Regions from separate parts of the Nocardia sp. NPDC046473 genome, predicted to be linked through region 1. Evidence: riboswitches for the same ligand, from Rfam matches in the RefSeq annotation. Region 1 holds a riboswitch; the other holds the start of a gene.
The links. Region 1 has a riboswitch for glycine ahead of gcvP (aminomethyl-transferring glycine dehydrogenase). Riboswitches for the same ligand answer to the same signal wherever they lie in the genome.
Positions count from the first base shown of each region.

Region 2: it holds a riboswitch for glycine, as region 1 does, so the genes downstream of both, glyA (serine hydroxymethyltransferase) here and gcvP (aminomethyl-transferring glycine dehydrogenase) in region 1, are expected to answer to the same signal.

Region 1 is NZ_JBEYZJ010000009.1:80,680-96,223, reverse strand. It holds gene ABZ942_RS30835 (substrate-binding domain-containing protein) at 1-52, shown strand, start outside; gene gcvP (aminomethyl-transferring glycine dehydrogenase) at 277-3,099, opposite strand; glycine riboswitch at 3,251-3,350, opposite strand; gene ABZ942_RS30825 (MerR family transcriptional regulator) at 3,616-4,209, opposite strand; gene ABZ942_RS30820 (bifunctional nuclease family protein) at 4,415-4,888, opposite strand; gene ABZ942_RS30815 (MerR family transcriptional regulator) at 5,063-5,857, opposite strand; gene ABZ942_RS30810 (FHA domain-containing protein) at 5,952-6,437, opposite strand; gene gcvH (glycine cleavage system protein GcvH) at 6,607-7,005, opposite strand; gene ABZ942_RS30800 (CDP-alcohol phosphatidyltransferase family protein) at 7,088-7,738, opposite strand; gene ABZ942_RS30795 (GMC family oxidoreductase) at 7,904-9,598, shown strand; gene ABZ942_RS30790 (DUF2252 domain-containing protein) at 9,683-11,080, shown strand; gene ABZ942_RS30785 (nuclease-related domain-containing protein) at 11,195-12,076, shown strand; gene ABZ942_RS30780 (LuxR C-terminal-related transcriptional regulator) at 12,083-14,446, opposite strand; gene ABZ942_RS30775 (phosphatase PAP2 family protein) at 14,746-15,405, shown strand; gene ABZ942_RS30770 (cytochrome b/b6 domain-containing protein) at 15,340-15,544, opposite strand, start outside.
Region 2 is NZ_JBEYZJ010000008.1:520,360-535,903, reverse strand. It holds partial or broken gene ABZ942_RS29975 (fatty acid desaturase) at 1-432, shown strand, start outside; gene ABZ942_RS29970 (cellulase family glycosylhydrolase) at 507-1,991, opposite strand; gene ABZ942_RS29965 (monodechloroaminopyrrolnitrin synthase PrnB family protein) at 2,436-3,422, shown strand; gene ABZ942_RS29960 (cytochrome b/b6 domain-containing protein) at 3,468-4,094, opposite strand; gene ABZ942_RS29955 (molybdopterin-dependent oxidoreductase) at 4,078-4,812, opposite strand; gene ABZ942_RS29950 (hypothetical protein) at 4,907-5,101, shown strand; gene ABZ942_RS29945 (TetR/AcrR family transcriptional regulator) at 5,202-5,771, shown strand; gene ABZ942_RS29940 (medium chain dehydrogenase/reductase family protein) at 5,846-6,895, shown strand; gene ABZ942_RS29935 (L-serine ammonia-lyase) at 8,100-9,467, opposite strand; gene glyA (serine hydroxymethyltransferase) at 9,464-10,756, opposite strand; glycine riboswitch at 10,797-10,890, opposite strand; gene ABZ942_RS29925 (IclR family transcriptional regulator) at 11,101-11,886, opposite strand; gene ABZ942_RS29920 (putative nucleotidyltransferase substrate binding domain-containing protein) at 11,899-13,761, opposite strand; gene ABZ942_RS29915 (GMC oxidoreductase) at 13,769-15,325, opposite strand; gene ABZ942_RS29910 (amino acid permease) at 15,318-15,544, opposite strand, start outside.

The sequences.
Region 1 (15,544 bases):
CGACGACATCGCCTTCGGCTCCGCAGTCGTCCACTCACTGACCACCCCATAACGCCGCACGCCTTCTGCTCCCCCCGCACCACCTTTTCGCATGCGATCCTCGGTGCACGAAATCAAACCGTGCGTCCTCCACACCCACCAACCGACCGAGGGCGCCCTTCACCCCGTCTCAGCGGATGAAGGGCGCCCTCGGTCGATGCCGGGTCGCGGTGAACGGTCGACCGAAGGGGCCTTCGGCCGCTGTCGGGGGCTGAAGGGCCCCTTCGGTCGGTGCGATCAGTCGGCGTAGGCCTCGAGCGGCGGGCAGGAGCAGACCAGGTTGCGGTCGCCGTATGCGCCGTCGATGCGGCGGACGGGCGGCCATACCTTGGCGCGTGCGTGACCGAGACCCCGTGGGTAGACGGCGGTTTCGCGGCTGTACGGGTGCTCCCACTCGCCGACCAGGCAGGCCGCGGTGTGCGGCGCGCCGCGCAGCGGGTTGTCGGTGACCGGCCAGACGCCGGCCGCGACCTGATCGATCTCCTTGCGGATCGCGATCATCGCCTCGATGAAATCGTCCAGCTCGGCCAGGTTTTCGCTCTCGGTGGGCTCCACCATCAGCGTGCCCGCGACCGGGAAGCTCATGGTCGGCGCGTGGAAACCGTAGTCCGCCAACCGCTTCGCGACATCGTCGACGGTGACGCCGGTCTGCTTGGTGATCTCCCGCAGGTCCAGGATGCACTCGTGCGCGACCATGCCGTGCTCGCCGGTGTAGAGCACCGGGAAGTACTCGTCGAGCCGACGCGCGATGTAGTTGGCCGAGGCGATCGCGGTCAGCGTGGCGTCGCGCAGGCCGTCCGCGCCCATCATCCGGATGTAGGCCCAGGTGATCGGCAGGATCGAGGCGGAGCCGTAGTTGGCGGCCGACACCGCGTGCGAGTCGGTCACCAGCGGATCGCCCGGCAGGTAGGGCGCCAGGTGCGAACGCACCGCGACCGGGCCGACGCCCGGACCACCACCGCCGTGCGGGATGCAGAACGTCTTGTGCAGGTTCAGGTGGCTGACGTCGCCGCCGAACCGGCCCGGACGGGCAAGCCCGACAAGGGCATTCAGGTTCGCGCCGTCGACGTACACCTGACCACCGGCGTCGTGCACCAGCGCACACAACTCGGCGACCTCGTGCTCGTAGACACCGTGCGTGGACGGGTAGGTGATCATGATGCAGGCCAGCCGGTCGGCGTGGTCGGCGATCTTGGCCCGCAGGTCGTCCAGGTCGACGTCGCCGTTCTCGCGGCACTTGACCACCTCGACGCGCAGCCCGGCCATCGCCGCCGAGGCCGCGTTGGTGCCGTGCGCGCTGGACGGGATCAGGCAGGTATCCCGGTGCGTGTCACCACGATCCAGGTGATACCGGCGGATCGCCAGCAGCCCGGCGTACTCGCCCTGGCTGCCCGCGTTCGGCTGCAGGCTCACCGAGTCGTAGCCCGTGATGTCGGAAAGCCACTGCTCCAGATCGTGAATCACCTGCAGCAGGCCCGGCGCGTCCTCGACCGGCGCGTACGGGTGCACGCGGGCGAAGCCGGGCCAGGTGATGGCCTCCATCTCGGCGGTCGCGTTGAGCTTCATGGTGCACGAACCGAGCGGAATCATGCTGCGGTCCAAGGCAATGTCCTTGTCGGACAGCGACCGCAGGTAGCGCAGCATGGCGGTTTCGGTGTGGTACTTGGTGAATGCCGGATGGTCGAGGAACTCCGAGGTGCGGTTCTCGATCGCGACGGCAGGCGCGGGCGTCGACTGCTCGGCAGACAGTGCGGTGCCGAAGGATTCGAGCACGGCCGCGACGTGCGACTCGGTCGTCGCCTCGTCACAGGCGATGCCGACATGATCGGCGTCGACCAGGCGCAGGTTGATCCCGCGCGACTTCGCCTTCGCGACAACGGCTTCCGCGCCACCGGGCACATGCGCGAGCACGGTGTCGAAGAACGTGTCGTGCACGACCGCACCATCGAGCCCGGCGGCGATGGTGGCCGCGTGCCGGTGCACGCGACGCGCGATCTCGCGCAGGCCGTCGGCACCGTGGTAGCTCGCGTACATCGCCGCGACGATGGCGAGCAGCACCTGCGCGGTACAGATGTTGGAGGTCGCCTTCTCGCGGCGAATGTGCTGCTCACGCGTCTGCAATGCGAGCCGGTAGGCGACATCGCCGTCCGCGTCCACCGAGACGCCGACCAGCCTGCCCGGCAGCTGCCTGGCATACGCCGTGCGCACTGCCAGATATCCGGCGTGCGGGCCGCCGAAGCCGAGCGGAACACCGAAACGCTGAGTGGTGCCGAAGCACACATCCGCACCCTGGTCACCGGGCGAGGCGATCAGCGTCATCGCCAGCAGATCCGCGCCCACCGCGACCAACGCACCACGCTCGTGCGCCGCGCTGATAACCGACGTCCAGTCCACTACCCGCCCCGAAGCGCCGGGAGCCTGCACCAGCACACCGAAGAATTCACCTTCCGGCAACTCACCGGACGCCAGATCCGCAGGCACCAGCTCGATCCCGAGCGGCTGCGCCCGGGTGGTCAGCACGGTCTTCGTCTGCGGGAACAGGTCGGTATCGATGACAAGGCGCGCCGACTTGGACCGGCTGGCCCGGTGCAGCAGCGTCATCGCCTCGGCGGCCGCGGTGGCCTCATCGAGCATGGACGCGTTGGCCACGTCCATGCCGGTCAGCTCCGACACCATGGTCTGGAAGTTGAGCAGCGCCTCGAGCCTGCCCTGGCTGATCTCCGGCTGGTACGGCGTGTACGCGGTGTACCAGGCCGGATTCTCCAGCAGGTTGCGCACCAGCACCGGCGGGGTCAGCGTGTCGTAGTAGCCGAGGCCGATCATCGAGGTGGCCACGGTGTTCGAATGCGCGAGGCCGGCGAGTTCGGCCAGCACCTCGTGTTCGGTTGCGGCAGGCGGCAATCCGGCCAGGCCGGAGCCGTCGAGAATGGTCGCGGGCAGGGCCTTCGTGGCGAGCTCGTCCAGCGAGTCGACGCCGACGACGTCCAGGATCCGGGCGATTTCGCCCCGATCGGGTCCGATATGGCGGTCGGCGAATGAGCGAGTCACGGCAGCTCCCATTGGGTCGGGCGGGTCGACGGGGTGGTCGACGGGTACCAGCCCTCCCCCTCTGTCGTGTTGCCTGAGAGATTCGGACGCCGCGACCTGAATGAAGGCCGAGCCCCTTTCCCCATGGGCGGGCGGCCCGAAGCCACCGCTTTCCAGAGGCGCCCAAGCCCGCACGGTCCCTGATGCCTGAGAGATTGACGGGGAGGTGCTGCTCCTTCGGCGCCCGGACTCTGTCGAACCCGGGACTCTCCCGCACGGCGTTGGCGCGCCACCAGTTTAAGCCGACGACACGCCGGAACGTGTCACTGGTCCTGTCCTTGCGGGTGTCGCGCTGGTCACGTCGGTGCCCGGGCCCGCAACCAGGAACATATGTAGATGCGCATATCTACTTAACCTGATGTTTTTGATACCTTCCAACCGAGCGGTCCAGACCGCGCCCCCACCGCCGAAAATCAAGTGCCGCACAGCACGACACCCCGCTACCCTCGGTATGTCGGGGAGGCGGGGTGTCGTGTCAGTTGTCTACTTTTAACCGGTCTTGCGACTCATCCGTGCCTTACGCCGGTAGGACAGCTCGTCCTCCGGCCGCTCCGTCACCGCGGACGCGCGTTCCGCGGGGAAATTGGCGATGGCGCCGGTGAGTTCGTGCATGGCACCGCTGATCGCGATGCCGAAAACGCCCTGCCCGCCCTGCAGTAAATCGACTACCTCCTCGGCCGAGGTGCACTCGTATACCGAGGTGCCGTCGGAGAACAGGGTGATCCCGGCGAGATCCTGCACTCCCCTGCTGCGTAGATGGTCGACCGCGATCCGGATGTTCTGGAGCGAGATGCCCGCGTCGAGCAGCCGCTTCACGATCTTCAGGACCAGGATGTCCTTGAACGAATACAGGCGCTGGCTCCCCGAGCCCGCGGCACTGCGGATGGAGGGCACGACCAATCCGGTACGCGCCCAGTAGTCGAGCTGCCGGTAGGTGATCCCGGCCACCTGGCATGCACTGGGAACCCGGTATCCGACCAGATCGTCGGGAACCGAGTCGTCCGGGAACAGGCCTGGCTGCACCACATTTTGCGATTCCTCTGCCACTGACCACTCCCTTGCTCCGCCGACGGCTAGCCTCATCGATGACCCGGCTCCGCTTCGACCACTGCTGTACTGACGACCTGGCCAAAACGGACGTGGCCCAACTATCGAGATTACTCCCCTGATTGTCCAGGGAGCACCATCGTCAGGCCAAACGCGACGCGCGGTTAAACTCTCAAGCTCTGGTTAAGGGCTGATCCCCCGGTCATCCCGCGAAAACGCCGGATTGCCGGAAAGGTCCTGTTCAGCTATCTGTGGCCTTGAAATCGTCGGGCGAGACCGACTCCAGGAATTCCTTGAACTTCTCCACCTCGTCCTCGCGCTCGTCCGGCATCACCAGCCCGGCTTCCTCGAGCACCGGCTCGTCGGCATAGATCGGGCAACCCACCCGCAAGGCGATCGCTACCGAATCCGACGGCCGCGCCGAGATGTGCAGATCGTTCTCGAACACCAGATCCGCGTAGAACGTGCCCTCCTGCAGATCCACGATGCGCACTTCCTTGAGGGTGTGCCCGAGCTCGGTGATCAGGATCTTGATCAGATCGTGGGTCAGCGGGCGGATCGGGGTCACCCCCTCCTGCTCCAGCACGATCGCGGTCGCCTCGGCCTGCCCGATCCAGATTGGTAGGTACCGATCCCCCGAAACCTCACGGAGCAACAGCACGGGCTGATTCTGTGGCTGTTCGACACGAATGCCGATCACGCGCATTTCACTCATCGCACTGCCTCCCATTACTCGCCGGCCGCCGCGCACGACCACCGCCCAGCTCGCCGTACCAACGAGTCTAGGCGAACCCAGCCGGGTGCAGCGATCGGTGTGCACAGCCGAAATCGGCGTGTTGGCTCACCGCAACATGACACGGATTCCGCGTCGGCGATTCAACCGGGATGTTCAGCCGCCCAGCGACGTCCGCACCGACGACTTCACCAGACACGCGTGCAGCGTCAGCGACAGCGCCGCGAGTTCGCGCACCGTTTCTTCGGCTCGGGCGCGCGCGCCGGCGTCGCGGCTCTTCGCGATCGGGGCGGCGATCTGTGCCACCAGCGCGGCCTCGCGATCGGCGGCCAGCTTGAACGCACGCAAATGCCGTGCCTCCAAACCGAATTCGGCCATCGCCTTGGCGGTCTTGGCCAGCGTCACCGCGTCGCCGTCGAAGAAACCGGCGGCGCCGGGAGTGATCAGGTTCGCCCGGATCAGGTCGTTGAGGAAGGCCTCGTCGATCTCGGCCTGCGCCAGCAGATCCACGCGGGTGATGCGGATTTCGTGATCGAAGCGCAGATCGTCGGGGGAAATCTCGCTGGGCACCACGCCGAGCCTCCTCGGCGCCGTGGCGCCGTTCCTGTTCCCGCCAGGCGCGGTGGGATGCTCGGAGTCGGCGACCGCCGACTCCGACGCACCCGTACGGCCGGAGTGCGCCCGGGCGCGGGCTTCCCGCACACCGAGCGTCGCCGCACCGCTGTCGATCGCTTCGAGTTGTTCCTTGATCACCTTCAGCGGCAGGTACTGATCGCGTTGCGCGGTCAGCACGAACCGAAGCCGTTCACAATCGGCGATGGAGAATCTGCGGTAGCCCGAAGGCGTGCGCTCCGGCCGAATCAGGCCTTCCGCTTCCAGGAAGCGGATCTTCGAAATGGTGACGTCCGGAAAATCCGGGCGCAACAGGTCGAGCACGGAGCCGATCGACATGCCTCCGCGCGCCCACTGCGCCGCGCCGGTCACAGCGCTGAGTCCTTCATGACCCCGAGCCCTTCATGAGGAGAAAGAACCCAGCGCCGCGTGCTCATAGGCTCCCTGCACCCGCAGACGGCTCGTTGACCTGGGCCCGCGGTCCGGTGAGGAACACGAGACGGAACTTACCGATCTGTACCTCGTCGCCGTTCTGGAGTTCCGAGGAGTCCACCGGCTCCCGATTCACATAGGTGCCGTTCAGGCTGCCGACATCGACAACCTGGAACGAGTCGTCGTCCTGACGGAACTCGGCATGCCGACGGCTGACGGTGACGTCATCGAGAAAGATGTCACTGTCGGGGTGGCGGCCCGCCGACGTAGTCGGCTGATCCAGCAGGAATCGCGAGCCGGCGTTCGGCCCGCGCTTGACGACCAGGAGGGCTGCGCCAACGGGCAAACCCTCGACCCCTTGGACCGGCTGTTCACCGGTCGGCTCTCCGGAGCGCGACGCGTCGACCTCGTTCAGGAAATCCGCGCGGAAGACCGACGTCGTCTCGGCCGCGGTCTCCCCGTAACCCGGGTCTTTGTTCTCGCTCACCGTTTCTCTCCTCCTCGAACCTGATTATCCATGCAAGCAGGTGATACCTGTGGCACCACGACCTGCCGTCGAGTCCCTAGATTCGGCGACAATGACTGTCGGCGCATCTGTTGGCATTGACCGTACCCTGCCAGGGCGTACCCGTGCAGGTAGAACCGGGAAGGCTGATTCAGCCCCCGATAACTCCTTGATAACCTGCCGCATCCAACAGTTCATCAAGGGTCTTGTCGAGGCCGGCGGCGTCCGCGACCTCGAGTTCGAACAGCCATCCGTCACTGTACGGATCGGTGTTCAGCGTCTCCGGCTCCTGCACCAGAACATCGTTCACCGCAACAACTTTCGCCGCGATCGGCGCGTAGATGTCGGACACGCTCTTGGTCGACTCGACCTCCGCGATGCTGTCCCCGACGGCGACGTCCTTATCCGTCTCGGGCAGCTGCACGAACACCACGTCACCGAGTTGGGACTGGGCGTAATCGGTGATGCCTACCCGAACCCGGGTCGGGCTGATCCGCTGCACCCACTCGTGCTCTTCGGTGTAGCGCAGATCTTCGGGGGTCTGGGTCACAGGCCGTCCGTCCTTTCCGTTGTGATCGTGTGCGCGCAACTCTATGCGAGGGTTGAGACAATGTTCGACCCGACGCCGTCGGTCAGGTCGAGCGGTGTGCCACAGCCGGTATCGAGCGAGCGATGGCGATCGCCTTACCGGTGTAGAGCAAGCCGGTCCATACATACACCGCCGTGCCCCAGACCAGTAATGCCCCGCCGAAGGCACGCCCGAAACCGTCCAGCGCCCAATCCATCTCCCCGGCCAGCAACCAGACGAACGCCGACATCAGCGCGAAGGTCGCCGCCTTGCCCAGATAGATGACCTCGGGCGGGGGTAGATCGCGGCGTTTGTACACCGACAACGTGAGCGTGAGGATCAGGTCGCGACCGACCAGGATCACCGCCACCCACCACGGGATCAGGCCGCGGATCACGAACGCCGCCAGGGTCGTCACCAGGTACAACCGGTCCACGAACGGATCGAGCAGGGCGCCAAGGCGCGAGGACTGATCGAGCAGGCGGGCCAGCTTGCCGTCCAGGAAGTCGGTCAGGCCGCTGGCGAAGGCCAGCACGAACGCCCAGCCGTCGGCATGCTCGACCAGCAGCAGCCACAGGAACACCGGAACGCCAAGCAGGCGCACGAAACTCAGGACATTCGGGACCGTGAGGATGCGGTCGTCGAAGACGCCGCCGGTCGCGCCGTCGGTGTCGGCGCGCTCCTCCGGTTCCGTTGTGCCCGATTCGGTTGTCACGCCCCGTGCTTACCGCACCGACCCCGGTCCACGCCATCCGGGCACGCCGGTTTTCTCGATATCTCCGTGCAAGGATGGTTTGCACCACAGCCCGGCGGTGACAGAATGAGTATGAAATCATCTCATCTGTCGGTACGGTGGACGTCCGGTGAGCGAGAGGAAGTCATGCCCGCATACGACTACGACGTGGTGGTGATCGGCTCCGGATTCGGCGGCAGCGTGAGCGCGCTCCGGTTGACCGAGAAGGGGTATCGGGTCGGCGTGCTCGAGGCGGGCAGGCGCTGGAATGCCGAGGACATCCCGAACACTAATTGGGATGTGCGCAAGTCGATTTGGGCGCCACGACTGGGACTCACGGGCCCGCAGCGGATCAGCATCCTCGGCAAGTGCGCGGTGTTCTCCGGCGCGGGTGTCGGCGGCGGCTCACTCATCTACGGCAACACGCTCTACGAGCCCCTGCCGAATTTCTACACCGACAAGCAGTGGGCGCACATCACCGACTGGCGGGCGGAGCTGGCCCCGTATTACGACCAGGCGCAGCGGATGCTCGGCGTGGCGCCGAATCCGCGCATGACCCCGGCCGACGAGGTGATCCGCGAGATCGCCGACGATCTGGGCGTCGCGGACACCTTCCATCCGACCAACGTCGGGGTGTTCTTCAACGAGAGCGATCCGGGCACCGAGGTCGACGACCCGTATTTCGGCGGTGTCGGCCCACGGCGGAACGGTTGCGTGCACTGCGCGCGGTGTTTCACCGGCTGCCCGAACAACGCGAAGAACACCACCACCACGAACTACCTCTACCTCGCCGAACAGGCGGGCGCCGAGGTGCATCCGCTGACCACCGCGACCGTGGTGCGGCCGCTGCCCGATGGCGGTTACGCGGTGGAAACCGAACGCTCGGACCACTGGATCCGCAAGCAGCGCAAGACCTTCACCGCCGAGCAGGTGGTGTTCGCCGGCGCCGCGCTCGGCACCCAGAAGCTGCTGCACAAGATGCGCGACGACGCGGTGCTGCCGCACCTCTCGCCCCGGCTGGGCGAGCTCACCCGCAGCAACTCCGAGGCAATCCTCAATGTGGTGAGCCGCGCGCGCCGCGACTTCGCCGAGGGCATCGCGATCACCTCCTCGATCCATCCGGCCGCGGACACCCACATCGAGGTGTGCCACTACGGCAAGGGACAGAACGCGCTGTTCCCGATGTCGGTGCCGATCGTGGACGGCGGCGCGTTCCGGTTCCTGCGCTTCCTGCTGGCGATGGTGCTGCATCCGTTGGTCTTCCTGCGCAGCCTCAATGCCAGGCACGCGTCGGAGAAGTCGGTGATCCTGCTGGTCATGCAGTCGCTGGACAACTCGCTGACCTCGTTCCGCAAGCGCGGGTTGCTCAAGACGAAACAGGGCACCGGCGAACCGAACCCGACCTGGATCCCGATGGCGCACGACATCGGGCGCCGGTTCGGCGAGAAGGTGCAGGGCGATACGCACGGGCTGGTGATGGATGTGTTCAACATCCCGGCGACCGCGCACTACATCGGCGGCTGTGTCATCGGTGACACCCCGGAAACCGGGGTGGTCGATCCGTACCAGCGAGTGTTCGGCCATCCCGGGCTGCATGTGGCGGACGGGTCGGCGGTGACCGCGAACCTGGGCGTCAACCCGTCACTCACCATCACCGCGCAGGCGGAGCGGGCAATGGCGTTCTGGCCCAACAAGAACGAGGCCGATCCGCGGCCGGAGCTCGGGGCGGCGTACCGGCGCATCGCCGCCGTGGCGCCGAAGCAGCCCGCGGTGCCCGCGGCCGCGCCCGGCGCGCTGCGCCTGCCGATCACCCCCGTCGATCCCGCGGTGCCTGCGAACTGAGACCCCGGGCGGCATGCCCGGCAACGGTCGAACGTGGCGAAACCGACACCGTCTCAGGCGCTGACACCCGCTAGCGTCGGCAACGTGTCAGACAGTCCTATCGATCTACGCTCCTACATCCCCGCGGCCGACGTGCGTGCCCGCGGCAAGGCCGTGCGCGACCGGGTTCCGGTCACCGCTCGTGATCGGGCGGCCGAAGGAACGGGGCGGCCCGAGGTGCTCGACTTCATCGAGGCGAGCAACGCGGGCCGGCTCGCCCACCTGGTGCCGCTGCGGATCGGCCGGATGATCGCGTCCCCGTTCACTTTCTACCGTGGCGCGGCCGGACTGATGGCCGCCGATCTGGCCGATGGACCCGACACCGGGCTCACCGCCCAGCTCTGCGGCGACGCGCATGCCGCGAACTTCGGCCTGTACGGCACGCCACGCGGCGAAATCATCATGGACATCAATGATTTCGACGAGACCATCGTCGGGCCGTGGGAGTGGGATCTGGACCGCTTGGCGGCCAGCCTGGTGCTCGCGGGCCGGGAAAGCGGTACGCGCGAGGACGATTGCCGCGCCGCCGCGCACGACGCCGCGCGCGCCTACCGCCTCGCGGCAGCGCATCTCGCCGCGCAGCCGTTCCTGGAATCGTGGAGTGCGCTGCCCGACGAGTCGGTGCTCGATCAGGCCGCGGCGCACGACCTGATCGACGACTTCAAGAAGGCCGCGAAGAAGGCGCGCAAGAACACCAGCGCCAAGGTCGTGGCCAAGTGGACCGAACACCTCGAGGACCACGAGACCGGCGTCAAGAAGCACCGATTCATCAGCGACCCACCGATTCTCACCCCGGTCGATGAGCAGGTCGCGACGGCGATCACCGACGGGCTGCAGCGCTACGCCGACACGTTGCGGGTGTCCCGGCGCAACCTGCTCGCCCGATTCGCGGTGTCCGACATCGCCTTCCGCATCGTCGGCACCGGCAGCGTCGGCCTGCACACCTATGTCGCACTGCTGCACGGCAACGAGGGTGAGGCCCTGGTGTTGCAGATCAAGCAGGCCAATCCGTCCGCGCTCGCGCCGTACCTGCCCGCGCCGCCGCCGAAGCACGAGGGCAAGCGAATCGTGCAGGGCGCCAGGCTGGTTCAGTCGGAGAGCGACATCCTGCTCGGCTGGACCAGTGTCGACCCGACCGGCGGCGGCACCGAATTGCCCTTCATCGTCCGGCAATTCCGCAATCTGAAGGGCAGCATCGACCCGGCGGGCCTGTCCGCCACCGACCTCGACGACTACGGCAGGCTGGCCGGTGCGCTGCTGGCCCGCGCGCATTCGCGCTCACTCGATCCGCGCCTGCTCGCGGGCTATCTGGGCGACGACGAGCGGTTCGACGACGCGGTCGCCGATTTCGCGGTCCGCTATGCCGACCGCACCGAATCCGACCACGCCACACTGGTCGATGCGGTCAAGGCGGGCCGGATCGCGGCCGAGGAACCGGAGTGATCCGACTACCAACACGCCGACTGTTGCCATGAGCGCGGCGAATTCGCCCGAACACCTCGTATCCTGAGCACTGTCGAGTGTCGACGTGAAGGGCGGTCGTTAATGCTCGTGCGAGTGCAGAACGCCGCAGGCACCAATGCCGAGCGGGCGCTGATCGATTGGTTGCGCACCTGGAAGGACGCGGGCAGTCCGAAGGGCGTCGCCACGATCAACTGCAGTCTGTTCCACAAGGATCGGCTGCACCAGTTCGACGCGGTGGTGTGGACGCCGACCAGTTGCGTGGTGATCGAGGCCGAGGCGCTGGTCGCCCGGCAGGACGGCGTGCTGGAGATCCCGCTCAACGGCCAGTGGACGATCAACGGCGACCCGGCCGCGATGGAGGGCCGGGACCGGCGCACGCCGCTGGAGAAGTCCCGCGAGCACACCTTCGCGCTGCAGAACTGGCTGGCCGCGCGCGGCCTCGGTCAGCGCGCGGTGCACGGGCTCGCGCTGGTCGTCCCGCTGCGCGGGGCCGAGCTGAAGATCCAGCAGGCCTGGAGCGACCCGAGCTTCGACGTGATCCTCGGCGACGATCCGGGCAGGCTGCGGCACTACTTCGACGCGCTCGCCGAGGAGGAGAAGCACCTCTGGACGGCCAACGACGTCGCCATCGCCTTCCGCGGCCTCGGCATCCTGCCCTACCTGCCCGCCCCGCAGGAGCTGCTGAACGAGGGTTTCCTCGGCCCGATCGACATCACGCTGTGGCACGGCGGCCCGAACCAGGCGCAGGCCGAGGCCTACGCCGAGGAGCTGGCGCAGGCCGAGCGCGAGGCGCACCGGCCCGTCTACGCGGTCGAGGCGCCGTGGTACAGCCCGTGGAAGCTGTATCCCCGGGAAACCCGCGACATGGATTTCGGTCGCGCCTTCATGCGGATCACCCTCGCGGTCGGCATGCTGATCGCGTTCGCCTGGGTGCTGTGGTTCGTCATCAGCGCGATCTTGACCTACGGCCCCTGATTCGGCTCAGGCCTTGCGCGCCACGGTGATTCGCGGCAGCTCGTCGAGCACCGGATCGGCCTTGGCGATGTCGTCCGGCACGGGCTGCGCGTCGCGTTCCACCAGCAGCGCCACGTGCAGTCGCGACGGACAGCCGAGCTTGAGCATCACCTGGCGCACGTGATTGACCACGGTCCACTCCGAGATCCCCAGCTCGGTGGCGATCATCCGATTGGTCATGCCGGTGGCGACCAGCCTGGCGGTCTCACGCTGCCGTTTGGTCAGTGCGGCGAGCGGGGATTCATCCAGGTTGCGCAGGGTCGGGCCGGTGCAGGCGTAGGCCACCGCGTCGGCGAGGGTCATTGCCTCCGCCTTCCGCTTGATCTCGCGAAATTTGCTCTCGCCGACGATGTTTCGGTGATCCGATACGCTCGGCAGCCGATCGCCCGCGCCTAGTTGCGGTATGCCGTGGGTGGCACGTAGCTGCCGGGTCGCGAGCAGCAGGGTCAGCATCGGTGCGGCGAACTCGGCCCCCGCCGCGTCGTAGGCCATCGCGCAGCCCTCTGTCGCGACGATCGCCTGCAGGACTTGGGTTTCCAGATCGGCGTCGGCCAAGTTCTCCCGGTAGAGCGACTGGGCACGATCCGCGGTCTGCGGCCCGATCTGTGTGCGCGCCAGCGTATTCAGTCCGATCAGCCGCGCCGTGCTGTCCAGCCACCTGGCCCGATCCCGCAACTTGGCCAGGAGCTCGGCGTCGCGGATCGGCGGTTCCGGAATGCGCAGCAGCATCAGCGCGCCTTGGAATCGGCTCGGCCATGGCCCGGTGAGCCCGTCGGCGTACGGCGCCGCCGCGCTCAGCTGGTCCTTGGCAGCCGCCCGGTCGCCCAGCGAGATCAGCACCGCGACCAGTACCACGATGAGCCGGGTCGCATCGATGTGCCGGTCGGAACGACGGTATGCGGCAATCGAATTCGTCAGCAGCTCGGCCGCGCGGCGTAATCGCCCCGACCTGGCCGCCCAGGTGCCGAGTACCTCCAGGCACAGCGCCGCCACATCGGGCGACGCGCCGCCGCGGTCGCTCGTCGCCAGCACGTCGGCCAGCACCGACTCCAGCTCGGACTGGTAGCCGTGCTGGATCCACGCCGATTCCAGGTCAGCGGCGAGGCGCACGGCGCGTTCCGGCCGTCCCGTGTCGATCAGATAGTGCACCGCCGAGCGGTAGTCCACGATCTGTTTGCCGGTGGCCGCCATCGCCGCTGCCCGGTGCTCGCGCTCGTCGAACCGGGGGCGGACGAGTGCCGCCAGCTGACCCAGCCGGTCTACGTGGTCGTCACGGATCGCCTTGGCGCGCAACGGATCAGCGGCGAGCACCTGACGGCAGTAGGCGCGCACGGTGGCGAAGAGTCGGTAGCTGTGTCCGTGCGTCCCGCTGGACGTGTGGTCGAGCAGACTGCGCTGGACCAGCTCGGCCAGCGCGGTGGTGGCTTGTTCCGCGCTGGTCCCGGCCGCCAGACAGGCGATGTCGGTATCGATCACCGACTCGTACAGCGAGAGCCGGAGCAACAGGTCGAGCACCTCGGGGGCGACGTCGTCCAGGCCCCACTCGATCGAGCCGTGCAGCGTCCGGTGGCGTTCGGGCACGTCGACATACGAAGGTGACTGCAGGTCCGCGCCCGCTTCGATGCGGCGCAGGGTGCGCACCGGGCCTATCCGGGCGATCGAACCAGCCGCGAGTTCGATCGCCAGCGGTACACCGTCGAGCTCGCGCACGATCTCGTCGAGGACCAACCGGTCGGCCACCGCGGTCGTGCCGCGGTAGTGGCTGTCGATGCTGTCGAGCAACAGCTGGGTGGCCGAACCCGGGTCGCGGCCGGTGCGCAATGGGCGCACGCACAGTACGCATTCGCGATACAGGTTGAGTGGGACCCGGCTGGTCGCGACGACGACCAGATGCTGGCAATGCTCCGACAGTCGGGCCACATCGGCGGCGATCCGCTCGACGACCCGATCGCAGTTGTCCAGCAACAGGATTGCTCGACCGGTGCCGATCTCGGCGGCCAGCACGGCCAAGGCTTCCACCGGGCCGAGGCTATGCGGTACGGCGTCGAGCGGGCGGCGACTTACCTTGTCCAACACCGTGTTCCATGCGCCTGCTCGATCGGCACACTCGCCGAGATCGATCACCGCGCCGAGTTCTTCGTGGAACATGCTGTCCGACAGCACTTCTCGAGCTAGCCTGGATTTACCTACCCCGGCGGTGCCGGTGAGGGTGAGCAGCCGGACCCGAGGATCGACGAGTAATCGGCCGAGCTCGGCCAGTTCGGCCGACCGCCCGACCATCGTCGGAAGCCGATAGGTTCCGGCGAGGGAAAGCCGGACGTCATCACCCATGGGCACCTCTCAGTCACAGCCACGACTGAGACGACCGCATGAACTGCGCCCGAGCCACATTGCATCCAGGCCGACCGAGCCGAGAACAGTAGATCGGTGAACCCGAATGTTCACCGATCTATTACGACGATACCAAGACCCCGCAGCGTCGCGAGGCATTAACGGATCTCCGAGTTGGCCTGGGGCCGCGAAGATTTCGAATGTACACCCGCTGCCGCCGCGCACAGTCGAGTAACCACTGACTTCTCCGCCCACCCTCGGCCGGGTAGCAAGAACTTGTCAGTAGCTATCGTCGACAGGTGGGCGGACTACGGCAAGACACCAGGCTCGAGGGCTTGCTCCGGCTCGGCGGCATCGCACTGGGCGGCTCTGTCACGGTTCTGCTGCCCGTGACGTTCCCGCCCGACGGCGGCGCAACAGCGTTCGATCGCGCCCTCGCCACACCGATCCACTCGGCGCTCGACACCCGGCCCGGCATCTACCAGGCGCTGGTCGTGCCCAGCAACGCCTACATCCTCCTGCCGCTGTTGCTGCTCGCGAGCGCGTGGTTCGGCTACCGCGGTCAGTGGTGGCGCGCCGCCGTCATGGTGGCGGTTCCGGAACTCGCCCTCGGTCTCAACAGCGTGCTGTGGAAGCCGCTCTGGGATCGGCACCTGCACGACTATCTCGCCTATCCGAGCGGGCACACCGTACATCTGGTCGCGATCGCGACCGCGTTCATCGTGCTGGTCGATTCGGTCCGGGTTCGGGTCATCACGTTCGTGGTCGCGGTGCTCTCGCTGCTCATGGCGGCCGTCGGCATGGTCGGGCTCGACTACCACCTGCCCACCGACATCATCGGCGGTGCCGCCGCGGCCATCGCGATGGTGCTGGCGCTCTGCTGGCCGGCGCAGCTATTCATCGATAGACGCCAGGACCGCAGCGACGCGCCTGCTGCCGAACAGCATCCGACTCAGTAGGCCGTCGCGCAGGACCAGCGAATGGAAGGCGATCGCACAGATGTGTGCGGCGAACACCGTGAGCAAGGCGTAACCGAAGTACGTGTGCAGGGGCCGCAGACGCTCGTATAGCTGCCAGTCAGCGGGCACCAAGGCGGGA
Region 2 (15,544 bases), on a different contig from region 1:
TATGCGCGGCTCGTAGTCGTCGTCCGGGACATCCTGCGCGCGGCGACCGGACGCTGGCGGTACGAACAAGGCGACATCAGCGACACGATGCGCCGCCGGGCCGTCACCGAGCATCTGATCCTCGGCGGGTTACTACTCGGTGCCGTAACCCTCGCCGTGGCCGGACAGTACGAACTGGTTCTCCGACTCTGGTTGCTGCCCTTGCTGTTCGCCGTCCCGATGCACTTCCTGGTCGAACTGCCCGAGCACATCCTGTGCGACCCGGACACCACCGACGTCCTCCGCAACACCCGCTCGATCCGCGGCAGCCGCTTGAGCACCTGGTTCACCAACGGCAACAACCTGCACATCGAACACCACGCCGCAATGTCGGTGCCACTCAACCAATTACCCGCACGTCATGACGAGGTTCGGCAACGGGCGCTCCACGTAGAACGCACCTACCTCGACTTCTACCGCACGCTGTGGCAGGCGATCCGCTCACCGTCGGCGCTCGAGCCCAGGGACTACGAGCCGACCTTGACCCCCGCCGAGCCGGGTCGGTTGATCCGTACGGTGACCGACGCTGATCCGTTGCCTTCCACGGTGACTACCCTGGCCCCGGGAGCCGAGGTGACGGCGCCGCCGTCGACACGGACCTCGTAGCCGTTCGGGTAGTGCAGATCGGAGACGTAGATTTCGGTCGGCGCGGCGAGAGCTTTCGGAGTGTAGGTATAGGCGAAATCGCCGGTGGCGGAATCGAAGACAAGTCGGCCCGGTGTGCCCGCAGTGGCTCGGGGATAAGTGCGCACCAGGTCGCGGCCGATGTCGCCGAGGAACGGGTCCGGCTTGGGCCCGCCCGGGCCGAAGCTGGATGCGTAGTGCCAGTACTGCCAGCCGATGAACCGCTCGTCGGCCCGCGTGACGGTGTTGCGCAGCACGGTCGCATCGCCGTCGCCGAATTCCGTTACCAGCGTGGGTATTCCGGTTCTCTTGGTGAAGGCATCGATATTGCCCCAGGTCTTGTCCTGCTGCACCGGGCACAGCCCGCGCAGCTGTTCGGGGAGACCGAGGTAGATCGCGAGCTGACTAGGGATGCAGTAGTCGTGTGGGGCGAAGACGATGCCGGGTGAGCTGATCGGCGGGTTCTTGCCGAGATTCGACGGCATGGTCTCGTTCCAGGTCACATTCGGTTCCCAGAAGACCGGGATGCCGGTGTTACGGGCGCGCACCGCGTCGGTCAGTTTCTGCATGGCCGCCTGATATTTGGTGTCGAAGCCGGGGCAGCCGTTCGGGAAGCAGGTGTGGAACGCCGATCCGGGCCACGGCTCGTTCATCAGCTCGATGCCGAGCACCCCGGCGCGTCCACTCGCCTTCGCGGCCAGGGCGGCCAGCGCGGTACCGAGATAGTCGAGCACCCCATTGCTGTTGTCCCACACCTCATCCCAGCCACGGTTCATACTGGGCATCAGGTAGTACAGCGGGAAACCGGGATTCGGTTCCCAGACCGCCGGTCGCGATCGTAGAGACCATTCCGGAAAACCGTTGCCGCCCCAGATCTTCGACAATCCGTCCTGGTGGTTGTCGAGCAGGGTGTAGATGCCGTGTGCCGCAAGGGTATCGATCACCGTGCCGATGCGGTCGAGGTAGGCGGTGTCGACGACGCCGCGCGTCGGCATCAGTCCGTCGAAACTCACGCCGAGCCGGACCGTGTTGAAGCCATGTCCGGCAAGCAATGTCGCGTCCGCGTCGGTCAGCGTGAACCCGTCGCCCGGTTCGATGTACGGCGCTTGCTTGTCGACATTGTTGACGCCGTGCAGCAGCACCTTGCGCCCGAGCGCATCGACGAGATAGTTCCCTTCGGCCTGGATCCTGCTGATCGAAGGCCCGGCCGGTGCGGACTGCGCCGGGGCGGGGAGCGCGACCAGACCGGCACACCCGATCACGGCCACCACAGCCCCTACCGCCCATCGTCGCCCGCGTGCCCGCACTCCGGCCATCGTCTTTCTCATGACTCCGCGCATTGGCTTCTCCGCTCGCCTGACCGACAACGAGCTTAATGGTCACACGTCCAGTTCTAGAACATGGCCACGGCCGCTTCCCCAGTCGTCTGGGGAATTCTCGACTTCACACAAAAGGTGTCACCGCTTTCGTTTACCAGAAGTTTGCCAAACTCCACATTGACAACTCATGGGATGTTTGTTTGCCTTGCTGGACACTTATTTCGGACCGCACGATGGTGACGGCATCCACGCACGACCACCTGCGAGAGATGATGACTCGCAGAACGAAGATAGGACCTGATGCCAGCCCTTCGAAAGCGGTCTCGACCGTCTGCACACGTCAATCCAGGTAGTAGCGGAGCACGCTCGATACGGCTCGATGAATCGTCGTGTCACCAGGTTGCGCGCCGGGATCCACTCTCCGCCGACGCATTGTTGGCGAACTTGCCCGCCATGAATGCCGCCGCCGACGTGCGCGAACTCGCCAAGTCGTTTCGGCAATTGATCTGGCAGGCCCGTGAGGTAGAACTGCTGCGGGTTCCCGAGCGGCTCGCGGCAATGCGCGATGCCGGCATGTTCCTCTCGTCGTTGCAGCGCCACGGCGTCGAGCCGCTCGAAGCCGTGCCCGAGGCCACGGACGCGCTGCTGGCCTGGGGCCTCTCGGTGGACATGGTCCCGCGCAATACCGTGCTGCACTACGGCGTCTGGAACCCGCCGGGCAAACGTCAGCGAATGTTCCTCGGCGACAGGCAGGAGAGCGTGCTGATCGACGCCGTCCGCGTAAGCACCCTGCTGATCGACGAAATCGCGCCGACGCTCGCGGGATTGGCCGAACTGCGCCCGAGCGACATCGCGTTCGGCGAGATCTGCCACGCGGCAGCGGATCAACTGGAAACCTTGCCGGAGGTGATGAACGAGGTCTACCGCAATGTCGACCCGGTCGAGTTCTACGCCGCCCGGTTGGGGCCGTTCATGACCGACGTGACGGTCGCCGACCGCCAGTTCTATGGGCCCGCGCCCGTGCACGTCCCCCTCTACTTGATCGACCGCCTCGTATGGTCCTCCGACCACGGCGATGCCGACCTGAGGTACTTCCACCACGATCTCGTGAAATACGGCCTACCCCAATGGCGTCGATTGTTCGAGTACACCGCAGGCGCCTCATCCCTGGTCACCCGGCTCGCGCGCGAATTCGAACGCCCTACCGGCCCACCCGCGACCCGGGTGGCCGACGCCATGGACGGCGTGATCCGAATCATGAACGCCCTGGTCACTTTTCGCAGCAAACACAGCCTGGTCGCAGGCGGCGCCTACACTGACACGTCCCCATACTCGACGGCGACCGCGGGAGTCAGCCCCGGACTCCTCGACCACATCCTCACCCTCACCCGCGAACGCGCCCGGTACGCCCGTTCCCGCCGCACCGGTACCCGATCCTGAGTTCTCGCAGGCGGCAACGAGTTCAGACGATCACCCCATGCGGCGCTATTCGGCCGCGTCGTGCTCTTGCGCCCACCGCACGTGCTCCTGCTCCGCCCAGGTCTTCGTGACTTTGCCAGTGAGCATGCCGCGCATGGCTTCCGCGTCGCGCAGCGCGTACATGAGGTGGCCGACGACCAAGATGCCGAAGGCCAAGGCGAACCAGTCATGCATCAATGTCGCGCCGGTACGCCAGGCCAGGCGGGTCCAGTCCGGGAAGAACATGATCACGCCGGTGCCCAGCAGTACGAAAATCGATCCGGCGCTCAGGGCCGCGTTGAGTTTCTGGCCTGCGTTGAACTTGCCGACCTCTTCGCCGGACAGGCGGCGACCTTTGAACCGAAGCCACAACCAGTCGGCGTGGGTGAAGCGGTTGAGTCGCGACAGATCGGCGCGATAGGCGCGCGAGGCCAGGCCGAGGAGGATCGGCACCGGTAGTGCGAAACCGCAATAGACGTGGACGATTTCGACAATATGGCGGTTGCCGACCAGCACCGCGAGCGAGCCGTTGTAGAGGATCGCGGCGGTGACGATACAGATCAGGACGAGCACACCGGTGAGCCAATGCACCCAGCGCTCGGCGCGGCTGAACCGGTGCAGGTCGCGCGCGGTCGGGTCAGCTGGTGGGGTCATCGTTACGCCCGTTCGATCGGCCGACCCATCCGTCGATCGAGTAGCCCCGATGCTCCCAATAGCCGGGCACGACATCCTTGGTCAACTCGATTCCGGAGAGCCACTTGCAGCTCTTGTAGCCGTACATCGGTGCGACATAGAGCCGGACCGGTCCCCCGTGATCGTGCGTGACCGGGCCGTCGAGCATCTCCAGTGCGACGAGTACATCGGCACGCCTGGCCTGTTCGAGGGTGAGGCTCTCGGAGTAGGTGCCGTCGAACGAGGTGAACCGCACCGCCTTCGCGGCACTGGTCACGCCGGCGTCATCGAGGAGATCGGATAACCGGACACCCCGCCAGCGCACCTCGGGCACGCGCCACCCCGTGACGCATTGGAAGTCGCGCACCAGCTCCTGCTGTGGCATCGCCTGCAAATCGCTGAACGAGTGGCTGCGCGGTGCGTTGACGAGGCCGGTGATGTCGAGCCGATAGTCACTCGCGTCGCGCTTGGGCACACTGCTGGTGACGGAGTAGAAGCGAAAGGTGTTGCCCAGTGGGAAGAGTCCGACCAGCCCGGTCGGATCGCGGTTGCCGATCGGCCCGAGCACCGCCGACAACCCCTTCTGAATATGCGTGCCGCCGAGCACGCCCGCGGCACCGGCGGCGAGCAGCCCGAGCACCACGCGCCGTCCGACCGGCGCACCAAGGCGCTTCGGATCAGGACTCTCGGCTACGGGCACCTCTCCACTATCCACCGATTCCCCGGCAACGGGCCGACCGGCGCTACTGTTGACTCGGAAACCGCCGTCGCGCGGTGAAACGAAAGGCAGCCTCATGCGCAGCCCCATTTTTGTCGCGCTCGGCGTCATCATCGGACTCGCCGGACTTCTCTGGTCTTTGCAGGGCTTCGGCGTGGTCTCGGGCAGTCCGATGAGCAACACCGTCACCTGGTCGATCATCGGCCCGATCGTGCTGATCGGCGGGGTGCTGCTGGCCGTGTGGGGCTGGCGTGGACGGGCGTCCCGCTAGTCGGTCGCCGGCCGAATAGTTCTGCGCTACCAGCGCATTCGGTACCAACTCATCTGCCACGGCTTGACGCTCTTCCAAGAGTGAGTGTACAGTCACTCACATGACAAAGCGCGGAGCAACACTCTCCACCTCGGAGCTTCGACGGGACACTGTTGTCGATGCGGCGATCACCGAATTCGCCCGCACCGGCTACCACGGCACGCCGATCAACAACGTGGCCGCCAAGGCGGCGATCTCTCCCGCGTACGTCTTCAAGTTGTTCCCCGGCAAGATCGCCTTGTTCGTCGCGGCGATCGACCGTTGCTTCGAACTCGTCGAGCAGGCACTCTCAGCAGGCGCAGCCCGCGCCGACGGTGCCGGCCCCGACGAGATCCTGTATGCAATGGGCGGCGCGTATGCCCAACTCATCGCGGACAAGAGCCTGCTGATGCTGCAGGTGCATGCGCAATCGGCCGCGGACATCCCGGAGATCGCGGACGCGATGCGAACCGGACTCGCCCGAGTGACGAAATTCGCCAAGACACGATCCGGCGCCGAGGACAGCGCTGTCCAACGCTTCATGGCCTACGGCCAGCTCTGCCACCTCATCGTCACCCTCGAACTCGACGGACAGGATGGCGACTGGGCCGCGGTACTCACCGACGGCATGCGCCACCCCAACGCCAACTAGATCCACCGAGCCCCGACGTCGGGGCGCTTTTTCCGCCCACAGAGTGACTGACCAGTCACACACTAGGAGTCTTGATGAACACCACCACGCAGCCAGTCACCGCAATCGAGATCGTCCTGCCCGGCCAGGTCGAGCCGGAAGGCCTGCAGGTCACCGAGCGTCAGCTGCCGCCGCTGGGCCCGGACCAGGTCCTGGTCCGCGTCGAAGCCTCCGGCGTCTCGTTCGCCGAGCAGCAGATGCGGCGCGGGAAGTACTACGACCAGCCCGCGTTTCCCTTCGTGCCCGGTTACGACCTGGTCGGGACGGTCGCCGCGATCGGCACGTCGGTCGACGAGACGCTGCTCGACCGCCGCGTCGCCGCGTTGACCAAGGTGGGCGGCTGGAGCAGCCACATCGTGCTCGACGCCGCGGACCTCATCCCGGTGCCGTCGACGCTCGATCCGGCGGAGGCGGAAACCTTTGTGGTGAACGGGATTACGGCATGGCAGATGCTGCACCGGATCGCGAAGGTCAAGCGCGGCCAGACCATTGTCGTGCACGGCGCCAACGGTGGCGTCGGCTCGACCCTCGTCCAACTGGCCCGAGCTGCCGGCATCCGGGTGATCGGTACCGCCTCGGCCAAGAACGCGGCGATCGTCGAGGCGCTGGGCGCGAGCCCCGTCGATTACCGCGGCGATGTGGCACAACAGGTTCGGGCGCTCGCACCGCAGGGTGTCGACGCGGTGTTCGATCACGTCGGCGGCCCCGGCATCGTCGATTCCTTCGGGCTGCTCGCGGACCACGGCACCCTGGTCGCCTACGGCACCGCCTCGACGAAGAACGACGAAGGCAACTCCCGACTGCCGGTGCTGAAGCTGTTCGGCCAGCTGATGCTGTGGAACACCCTGCCCAACAAGCGAAACGCGCATTTCTACAACATCTGGGCAGGCAAGCGCAACCTGACCCGCTTCCGCAACCACCTCAACGAAGACCTCGGCAAGGTCCTCGCCCTCGCCGCCGACGGCACCCTGCGCCCCCAGGTCGCCGCCCGAATCCCGCTGAGCCAGGCCGCCGACGCCCTCACCCTCGCCGAATCCGGCACCATCACCGGCAAAGTCGTAATCGTCCCCGACCCCAAGCCCTGACCCCGCACCAAAGCCGCACGAGGATCACCTCGCCCGCCACAACCGCGCCCACCCCCCTTCGCTCAGGCGAGCACTGTTTCTGTAAGCCGCTCACTCTGTATAAGAGGTGAGCAGCATCCAGAAACAGTGCTCGGCCAGAACAAAAAGTGCACATCGGAGCCCCAGCAGCCCCGAAAACACCCACACGACACACTCACTGCTTCAAAGCGCTCGAGAACAGCACCACAGCCAGATGACCACCTCCGGAACACGACACCACGCACCTGACCGATAACTAAGGTCGGGGACCCCACCTCACGCGCCCAGCACTACTCCGGTCATCCGATGAACCAGTCGAAAACCCCTGGAACAGCACACCACCGGAGAATCTCTCAGCACACCAACCCGAACCAGTACACCCAGAACCCCCGAAAAGGTGCACCCATCGGGCAACTGCTACTCAGGACTCCAGAGGTGAACAGTCCAGTGAGCTGAAGACCTATCCACGTTTTCCTGTGAAGCAGTGCTGGGCACGCCGCCTGCCGTACCCGGCTTTAGTTAACGGTCAGGCGCGCAATGTCGCGTTCCCGAGGTGGTCATCTGGCTGTGGTTGCGTCCCAAGAGCTTTGGAGGAAGGAGAGGCAGGGTGATGGCAGTTCCAGCCTGGCCATCTGGCTGTGGTTGCGTCCCAGGCGCTTTGGGCAGAGCGAGTAGTCAGTGGTCAGCCCTCCGCGTGATCCGGGGGTTGTCGCAGCGCACGAATTGTGCGGCTGCGCACAGTATTGCTAGCAAATTTGTGCGCGGGTGCAGAAAGCGTGCGCGGGGGGCTGCCTTGCCGTTGAGACCGCGGATCTGCACCCTCACTCGGGATCTGCACTCGGGCCCTAAAGCCGGTGCAGATCCCGAGTGAAGGTGCAGATCTTGCCTACGGCGGTCGCGTTGGCGACCGGGGGTCAGGTTCCAGAGGGGGTCATCTGGCTGTGGTTGCGTTCCAAGCGCTTTGGACAGAGCGAGTAGTCAGTGGTCAGCCCTCCGCGTGATCCGGGGGGCGTCGCAGCGCACGAATTGTGCAGCTGCGCACGGTATTGCTAGCAAATTTGTGCGCGGGTGCAGAAGTCGTGCGCGGGAGGGGGTCCTTGCTGTTGGCGCCGTGGATACGCGCTGGCGCTGGGCGGCTGGGGTGCGGATCTTGCCGATGGCGGGGCGGCGGGGGGCTCAGGTGGGGTCAGCATTCGACGACGGCTACGGCTAGGCCGCCTCGGGAGGTTTCTTTGTATTTGTCGAGCATGTCGGCGCCGGTGGCTCGCATGGTTTGGATGACCTGGTCGAGGGAGACGTGGTGGATGCCGTCGCCGCGGATTGCCATGCGGGCGGCGGTGATTGCTTTGACGGCGGCGATGCCGTTGCGTTCGATGCAGGGGATCTGGACCAAGCCGCCGATGGGGTCGCAGGTGAGGCCCAGGTTGTGTTCCATGCCGATTTCGGCGGCGTTTTCGATCTGCTGGGGTGTGCCGCCGAGCACGGCGGCCAGGCCCGCTGCGGCCATGGCGCAGGCGGAACCGACCTCGCCCTGGCAGCCGACTTCGGCACCCGAGATCGAGGCGTTCTCCTTCATGAGCTGGCCGATGGCGGCTGCGGTCAGCAAGAATTCGACGATGCTGTCCTCGTCGTCGGTGATGAAACGCTGAATGTAGTGCAGGACAGCGGGAATGATGCCTGCGGCGCCATTGGTCGGCGCGGTGACGACCCGTCCGCCCGCGGCGTTCTCCTCGTTGACCGCCATCGCGTACAGCGTCACCCATTCCATCGCGCGCAGCGGGTCGTTCTCCTCCGCTTCGGCGCCGAGTCGCTCGAACAGGGTCGCGGCGCGCCGTCGCACTCGCAGTGTGCCGGGCAGCACCCCGCCCGTCGACATTCCGCGTTCGACGCAGCGGCGCATGACCTGCCAGATGTCGAGCAGGTCCGCTCGAACCTGATCCGCACTGCGCCAAGACATTTCGTTGGCGAGCACGACCGCGCTGATCGACCGACCGGTGGCCGCGGTGATCGCGAGCAGCTCGTCCGCTGACCCGAAGGGATGTGCGAACGTGACCGGCGCGGCGACGGTCCGGCCGTCGATCTCCTCCTCGTCGAGGACGAAACCGCCACCCACCGAGAAGTACTGGCGCTCGAGCAGCACCTGCCCGGCATCGTCGTACGCGCCGAACAGCATGCCGTTGGTGTGGAATGCCAGCCTCGTCAGGCCGAGCAGTTCGATGTCGCTGTCGACAGCGAACGTGATCGACTGCGCGCCACCGAGAAACAGCTGACCGGTGGCGCGCACCGCGGCAACGGTCGCGCTCATCGTGTCCGGGTCGATGCTCTCCGGCTGCGCACCCGACAGCCCGGCAACCACCGCCTCGACGGTGCCGTGCCCGCGTCCGGTCGCGCCGAGCGATCCGTACAGCTGGACGCGGATCGCGACCGTCTCGTGCAGCACGTCGGCATCTTTCAGCCGTTCGACGAACGCGGCCGCAGCCCGCATCGGCCCGACCGTGTGCGAACTCGATGGCCCGATGCCGACCCGGAACAGGTCGAAGACGCTGATCGTCACGCCGGGTTCCGCAACCCGAGGTACAGCGGGAACCGCTCGGCCAGCGCGTCCACCCGCGCGGTGAGCGCCGCGGCGTCCCCACCGCACAACGCCGTCGCGATGATGTCGGCGACCTCGGCGAACGCCACGGTATCGAAGCCGCGCGCGGCCAGCGCCGGCGTGCCGATCCGCAGTCCGGAACTGATCATCGGCGGACGCGGATCGAACGGAATCGCGTTGCGGTTCACCGTGATTCCCAACGTCTGCAGCAGATCCTCGGCCTGCTTACCGTCCAGTTCCGCATCGCGCAGATCGACCAGCACGAGGTGCACATCGGTGCCGCCGCTGACGACACCGATACCGGCGGCCCGGCAGTCCTCGGCCAGCAGCCGATCGGCGAGCACGCGCGCGCCGATAAGGGTCCGCTCCTGCCGCTCGCGGAACGCCGGTTCGGCCGCCATTTTGAAGGCCACCGCCTTGGCGGCGATCACATGCTCGAGTGGTCCGCCCTGCTGTCCGGGGAACACCGCCGAATCCAGCTTCTTGCCCAAATCCGCTGTGGCGAGGATGAATCCACCACGCGGCCCACCCAGCGTCTTGTGCGTGGTCGAAGTGACGACGTGCGCGTGCGGCACCGGCGAGGGATGCAGCCCGGCCGCGACGAGACCGGCGAAGTGCGCCATATCGACCATCAGGTACGCGCCGACCTCGTCGGCGATACGCCGGAATTCGGCGAAGTCGAGGTGCCGCGGGTAGGCCGACCAGCCCGCGACGATGAGCTTCGGCTGGTGCTCCTGAGCGAGCCGCGCCACCTCCGCCATGTCGACCAACTGATCCTCGGCCCGAACATGGTATGCCGCAACGTCATACAGCCGACCGGAGAAGTTGGCCTTCATGCCGTGGGTGAGGTGACCGCCGTGATCCAGCGCCAGCCCGAGGATGCCGTCGCCGGGGCGCAGCAGCGCGTGCATCACCGCCGCGTTCGCCTGCGCACCCGAATGCGGCTGCACGTTGACGTATTCGGCGCCGAACAGCGCACGCAGCCGATCGATGGCCAGCGTCTCGATCTGATCCACATACTCGCAGCCGCCGTAATACCGGCGTCCCGGATAGCCTTCGGCGTACTTGTTGGTGAGCACCGTGCCCTGGGCCTGCATCACCGCGAGCGGCGCGTAGTTCTCCGAGGCGATCATCTCCAGTCCGCGCTGCTGACGACTGGTCTCCTGGTCGACCAGCGCGGCGATGACCGGGTCGAATTCGCGCAGCGAGACGTCGAGTTCGGTGCGGAGGGCAGAGCCAGGATCAGCCATGGGGAGCCTTTCGTCGACGCATACGCGCGTTGGGTGTGGCTCCTCCCGCTCTGTCCTATGGCCTGAGAGATTCACGCGGATCGCGTTTGCCCCGTCGGCGAGTGCGTGGTGCACTACTTTTCAGAGTTGCCTTATGCGCGGCGGTACTGGGCCTGAGAGATTCCCGGGAGGTGTTGCTCCTTCGGCTCTCCATCGCTGGGATGGAGATCTCCCGCTGCGTGTGCGGCGTATTCAGTTGTCGGATGCAGCTAGTTGTTGCGTATAGCGCAACAAAGGCGCGACACGCGACCTAGTATTGTCGGCGGCCGCGCGCGTTGTCAATGACGAAACCGTACCCCAGATCGTCAGCCGAAGTAGCCCAGCCGATGACTGATGTCCGCGGCGCTCGCGATCGCCTGTTCGGCCGTCGATGCGAAGCGATCCGGACCGAGCCGATACGACGGCCCCGAAACGCTCAGTGCCGCAACAATCACCCCGTTACTGTCGAACACGGGAGCGGCGACGGCGTTCAGCCCGATCTCCAGTTCCTCACGCACACTTGCCCATCCGTTCTCCCGGACCTCCACCAACTGCGCCGCCAGATCAGCGACCTTCGTCAGCGTGTTGTCGGTGTACGCCTCCAACTTTGGCCCGACCTGCTTGCGCAGCACCGCCGGTTCCAGACCCGACAGCAGCACCTTGCCACTCGACGTGGCATGCGCCGGACAGCTCTGCCCGACCCAGGACCGCAGCGCGATCGACCCGGTCCCCGCCGCCTCCACGATATTGATGATCCGATTACCGTCCAGCACAGCGATATTCGTCGTCTCCCCCGTTTCGGCGGCCAGCGCGTTGCACGCGCCCTGGCTCTGCCCGACGAGATCGACCTGCGCGCTGGTGGATCCGGCCAGCCGGACGATGGAGAAGCCGAGCCGGTACTTGCCGCGGTCGGAGAGTTGCTCGACGTAACCGCGCGATTCCAGCACGGCGATCAGGCGGGAGACGGTAGATTTGTGCACACCGAGTTCGGCGGCGATCTCCGTGACGCCGGCCTGGCCCAGCTTGGCGATGATCTCCATCACGAGCAGTGCGCGGTCGACCGACTGCACCGCAGCGGTCCGGCCCTGGTCCTCACCATCCTGTTTCGCCATGACGCCGTCATTCTAAGCCGATGTCATAGCGATACCTCGAACGCGTCGCTGGACGGCGGCGATCTCCCGCAGCGCGTCGTTGAGCAGGCTCCGATTCAAGGGGGACAACTCCGACATCAGCACGATATCGCCCGGCCGGTGGCCTGCGGACAGCTGCTCGACCTGATGCACCATCCGCATCCGCTGCAGCATGACGAACACCTCGGTGAGCACCGCGGCATCGCGATCGGCGATGACACCGGCGGACGCCGCGGCAGCCAACCGCACCGGCGTCGTGGCGGCGGTCACCCCGGCCGCCAGCCCACCCCAGCGGGCGAGGTTGACGATCGGAACCAGCGCGTGGCTCTTCAGGTCGAAGGTGCCGCCGCGCCGGGAAAGCACGTCTCGCAGCGATCGCGCCCGCACCCGCCCGGACAACGCGTCCAGCAACTGCAGGCGCAACGCATTCGGATAGTCGGCCCGCATTCTGCTGAACACGGCGGGCACCGCATGCAGCGCGGGATCACCCCACACCACGCGCCCATCGATCAGCAGCGACGACATCACCAACCCGCGATCGATCAGCGGATCATCGAGCCAGCGGGCCGCCGCTTTCGTCCAATCCGATCGGGAGCGAGCGAATTTCGGCCTCGAGGCGATCGCCCCGTTGCTGTCCGCGGGCAACCCGCACGCATCGAGGATGGCATGGGTTCGTTCGGCGATAGCACGCAGTTGTTCACTGGCCGTGGACAATTCATCAGCCCAGGACAGTGCACTGTCCACATCCGAGGACGGCATCGCCTCACGTCGGGCGATGCTGCCGAGCGTCAGCCACGCGAACCCGACGCTCGGCGCGTCGGCCGATTCGGCCAGCGCCAGTTCGAGCGCCTTCCGGATCACCGAGTCGATCACGACGGAGAGAATGCCGCTCGTCGCGGACGCCTTCGTCCCGTTGCGGAACAAGTCGACTGTCGTGCCCGGAATGTCGCGAGCCGCTCGGGCCAGCTGGTTCGCATCGGTGGCCGCGCCGATCGCGCGACGCAGCACGAAGCTCTGCCGCGCCGACGCCGCGAGCAGCTCCGAGTCTTCGAGCACGCCGAGCACCTCGCCGCGCCGCGAAACCACCGGCATATGCCGCAGACCGGCCTCGAGCAGCTCCATCAGCACCGTCTCGGCGGGCAGGTCGGCACTGACCCGCCGGGCCGGTGCACTCATCGCTGCGGCGATCGGCACATCGACCGACAGCCCCGCCGCCACCACCTTGGCGCGCAGGTCCTGATCGGTGAAAATGCCGAAGTCGCCGTCGGGCAACCGAATCAGCACCGACGAGACGCGATGCTCGGTCATCCGGATCACCGCGTCTCGAACGCTGGTGTCGGGCGTCACGAAAACCGCTGCCGTCGTGAGGAGTTCAGCCGCCGGACGGGTGCCGAGCACCTGCGCCATCGGGGTCCGGTTGCCGGACACCGTCTTCCACGCCGACGACGCCAGAAACGCCAGCCCGTCCGGTTGCGCGAACTGCGCGCGGACGAGCGCACCGGGCAACCGGATCAGCACGCTGGGTTCGGCTGCCAGCGCGACGAATTCGGCACTACCACCGGTGAGCAGCGGCACATAGCCGAAGATCCCACCGGCCTCGATGGTATCGATCGTGCGGCCGTCGTCGGCCCGGGGCGAACTGGCGGCATCGGGACCGCTGCGCCGCAGGATGACCCGGCCGGTCCGCAGCATCCAGATATCGTCGGGCACCTGCGTCGAGTAGTCGCTGATCACCGCGCCCGCCGCGAACTCGTGCCGTGACGAGGCCGCGGCGAGCCGATCGAGCTCGGCGGTCGACATCGATTGGAACGGTGCGTGCCCGCCGAGGAACGCCGCTAGTTCGCCCTCCGCAGGCATCTCCGGCTCACGTGGTCCGGAGGAGATCCGCGCACTTCTCTGCCATGGCCATGACAGTAATGTTCGGGTTCACCGCGGGCAATTTCGGCATCGCGGACGCGTCCACCACCCGCAGTCGCGACACCCCTTTCACTCGTAACTCGGGATCGAGCACCGCCATCGGATCGTCGACCGCGCCCATCCGGGCCGTGGCGGCCGGGTGGTAGACGGTGTTGTGAGTGGCGTGGATGTAGCTGATCAACTCGTCGTCGGTGGTGGCATCGGGTCCCGGGGCGAGTTCGGCGGCGATCCACTCCCGCAGCGGCGCTTGCTCGGCGATCTTGCGGGCCAGCCGGACGCCGGCGAGCATCACCCGTTCGTCGTGGCCGTCCGGATCGGTGAAGTACCGAGGATCGACCTTGGGCCGGTCGCGGAAGTCGCGGCTGCGCAACCGGATCGTGCCGCGCGAGCGGCCCTGCGTGACGTTGGGGGTCAGGCAGAAGCCGTTGTCGGTGGTCGGATAGCCGCGACGCAGCGTGTTCATATCGAACGGCACGCTGCCGTAGTGCATCATCACGTCCGGCACGCGCAGCGACTCGTCGGTCGTGGCGAACAGACCGATCTCCCACCACTGCGTCGAGGTCTCGACCATCGGCCGGGCAGCCTCCCAGAACACCAGGCCTTCCACGTGATCGTCCAGGTTCGCGCCGACGCCGGGCGAGTCGACCAGCACCGGGACGCCGATCTCGCGCAGGTGCTCGGCGGGCCCGATCCCGGACAGCATCAACAACTTCGGCGTATCGATGGCGCCGGCGGTGACGATGACCTCGCGCCGTGCCGCGGCCGTGTCGTAGCCGATGCCGTCGGGGCGTTGATACCGGACACCGGTCGCGCCGCGCGTGTCGTCGAAGAGGATCTCGCTCACCCAGCAGTCCGTGCGTACCTCGAGATTGGGGCGTTTATCCAGCACAGGGTGCAGGTACGCATGCGATGTCGACATGCGCGTACCGTCCTCGGCGGCATTGATCTGGAACCAACCCGCCCCGTTGCGCACGGTGGCCCCTCGATTGAATTGCACCGTCGGCAATCCGACCGCCGCGGCCGCCGCGAGTACCGCCACGCCGCACGGATCGTCCGGCGGCACATCACGCAGCCGGACCGGGCCGCTGCGGCTGTGCTGATCGCCGGGCGCGTCGTTGTTCTCCAGCCGCGTGACGTACGGCAAGACGTCGGCCGCGCCCCACCCCTTCGCGCCCAGTGCCGCCCACTCGTCCAGATTCTCCGCAGGCGGCCAGAACGCGATACAGGAGTTGTGCGAGGAACATCCGCCGAGCACCTTCGCGCGGGCGTGGCGCAGAAAGCTGTTCCCGCGTTCCTGCGGTTCGACCGGGTAGTCCCAGTCGTAGCCGGAATCGAGCAGATGCATCCACTGCGTGAGTTCGAGGATGGCGCGATCGCCGACGTCCGACGGGCCCGCTTCCAGCAGGCACACCGACACGTCCGGATCCTCGCTCAGCCGGGCGGCGAGCACACACCCGGCCGTTCCGCCGCCCGCGATCACATAGTCGAACACCGTGTCAGACATTGCTGCGCACCTCCACTGCGTGTGAAGCTAAAGTGCCGATTCGCTTGCGGCCCTTGAGCCCGTACCAGGCGAGCCCGGCGCCGAGGATCGCGCCGATGTAGACGAACGCACCCCAGGTGTTGTACCAGGGTGTGCCATAAACGGATTCGCGCGGCCACGCCAGGTTCGTTGCCATCCCGACGCCCCACACCACGGCGATGATATTGACGACCATCCCCC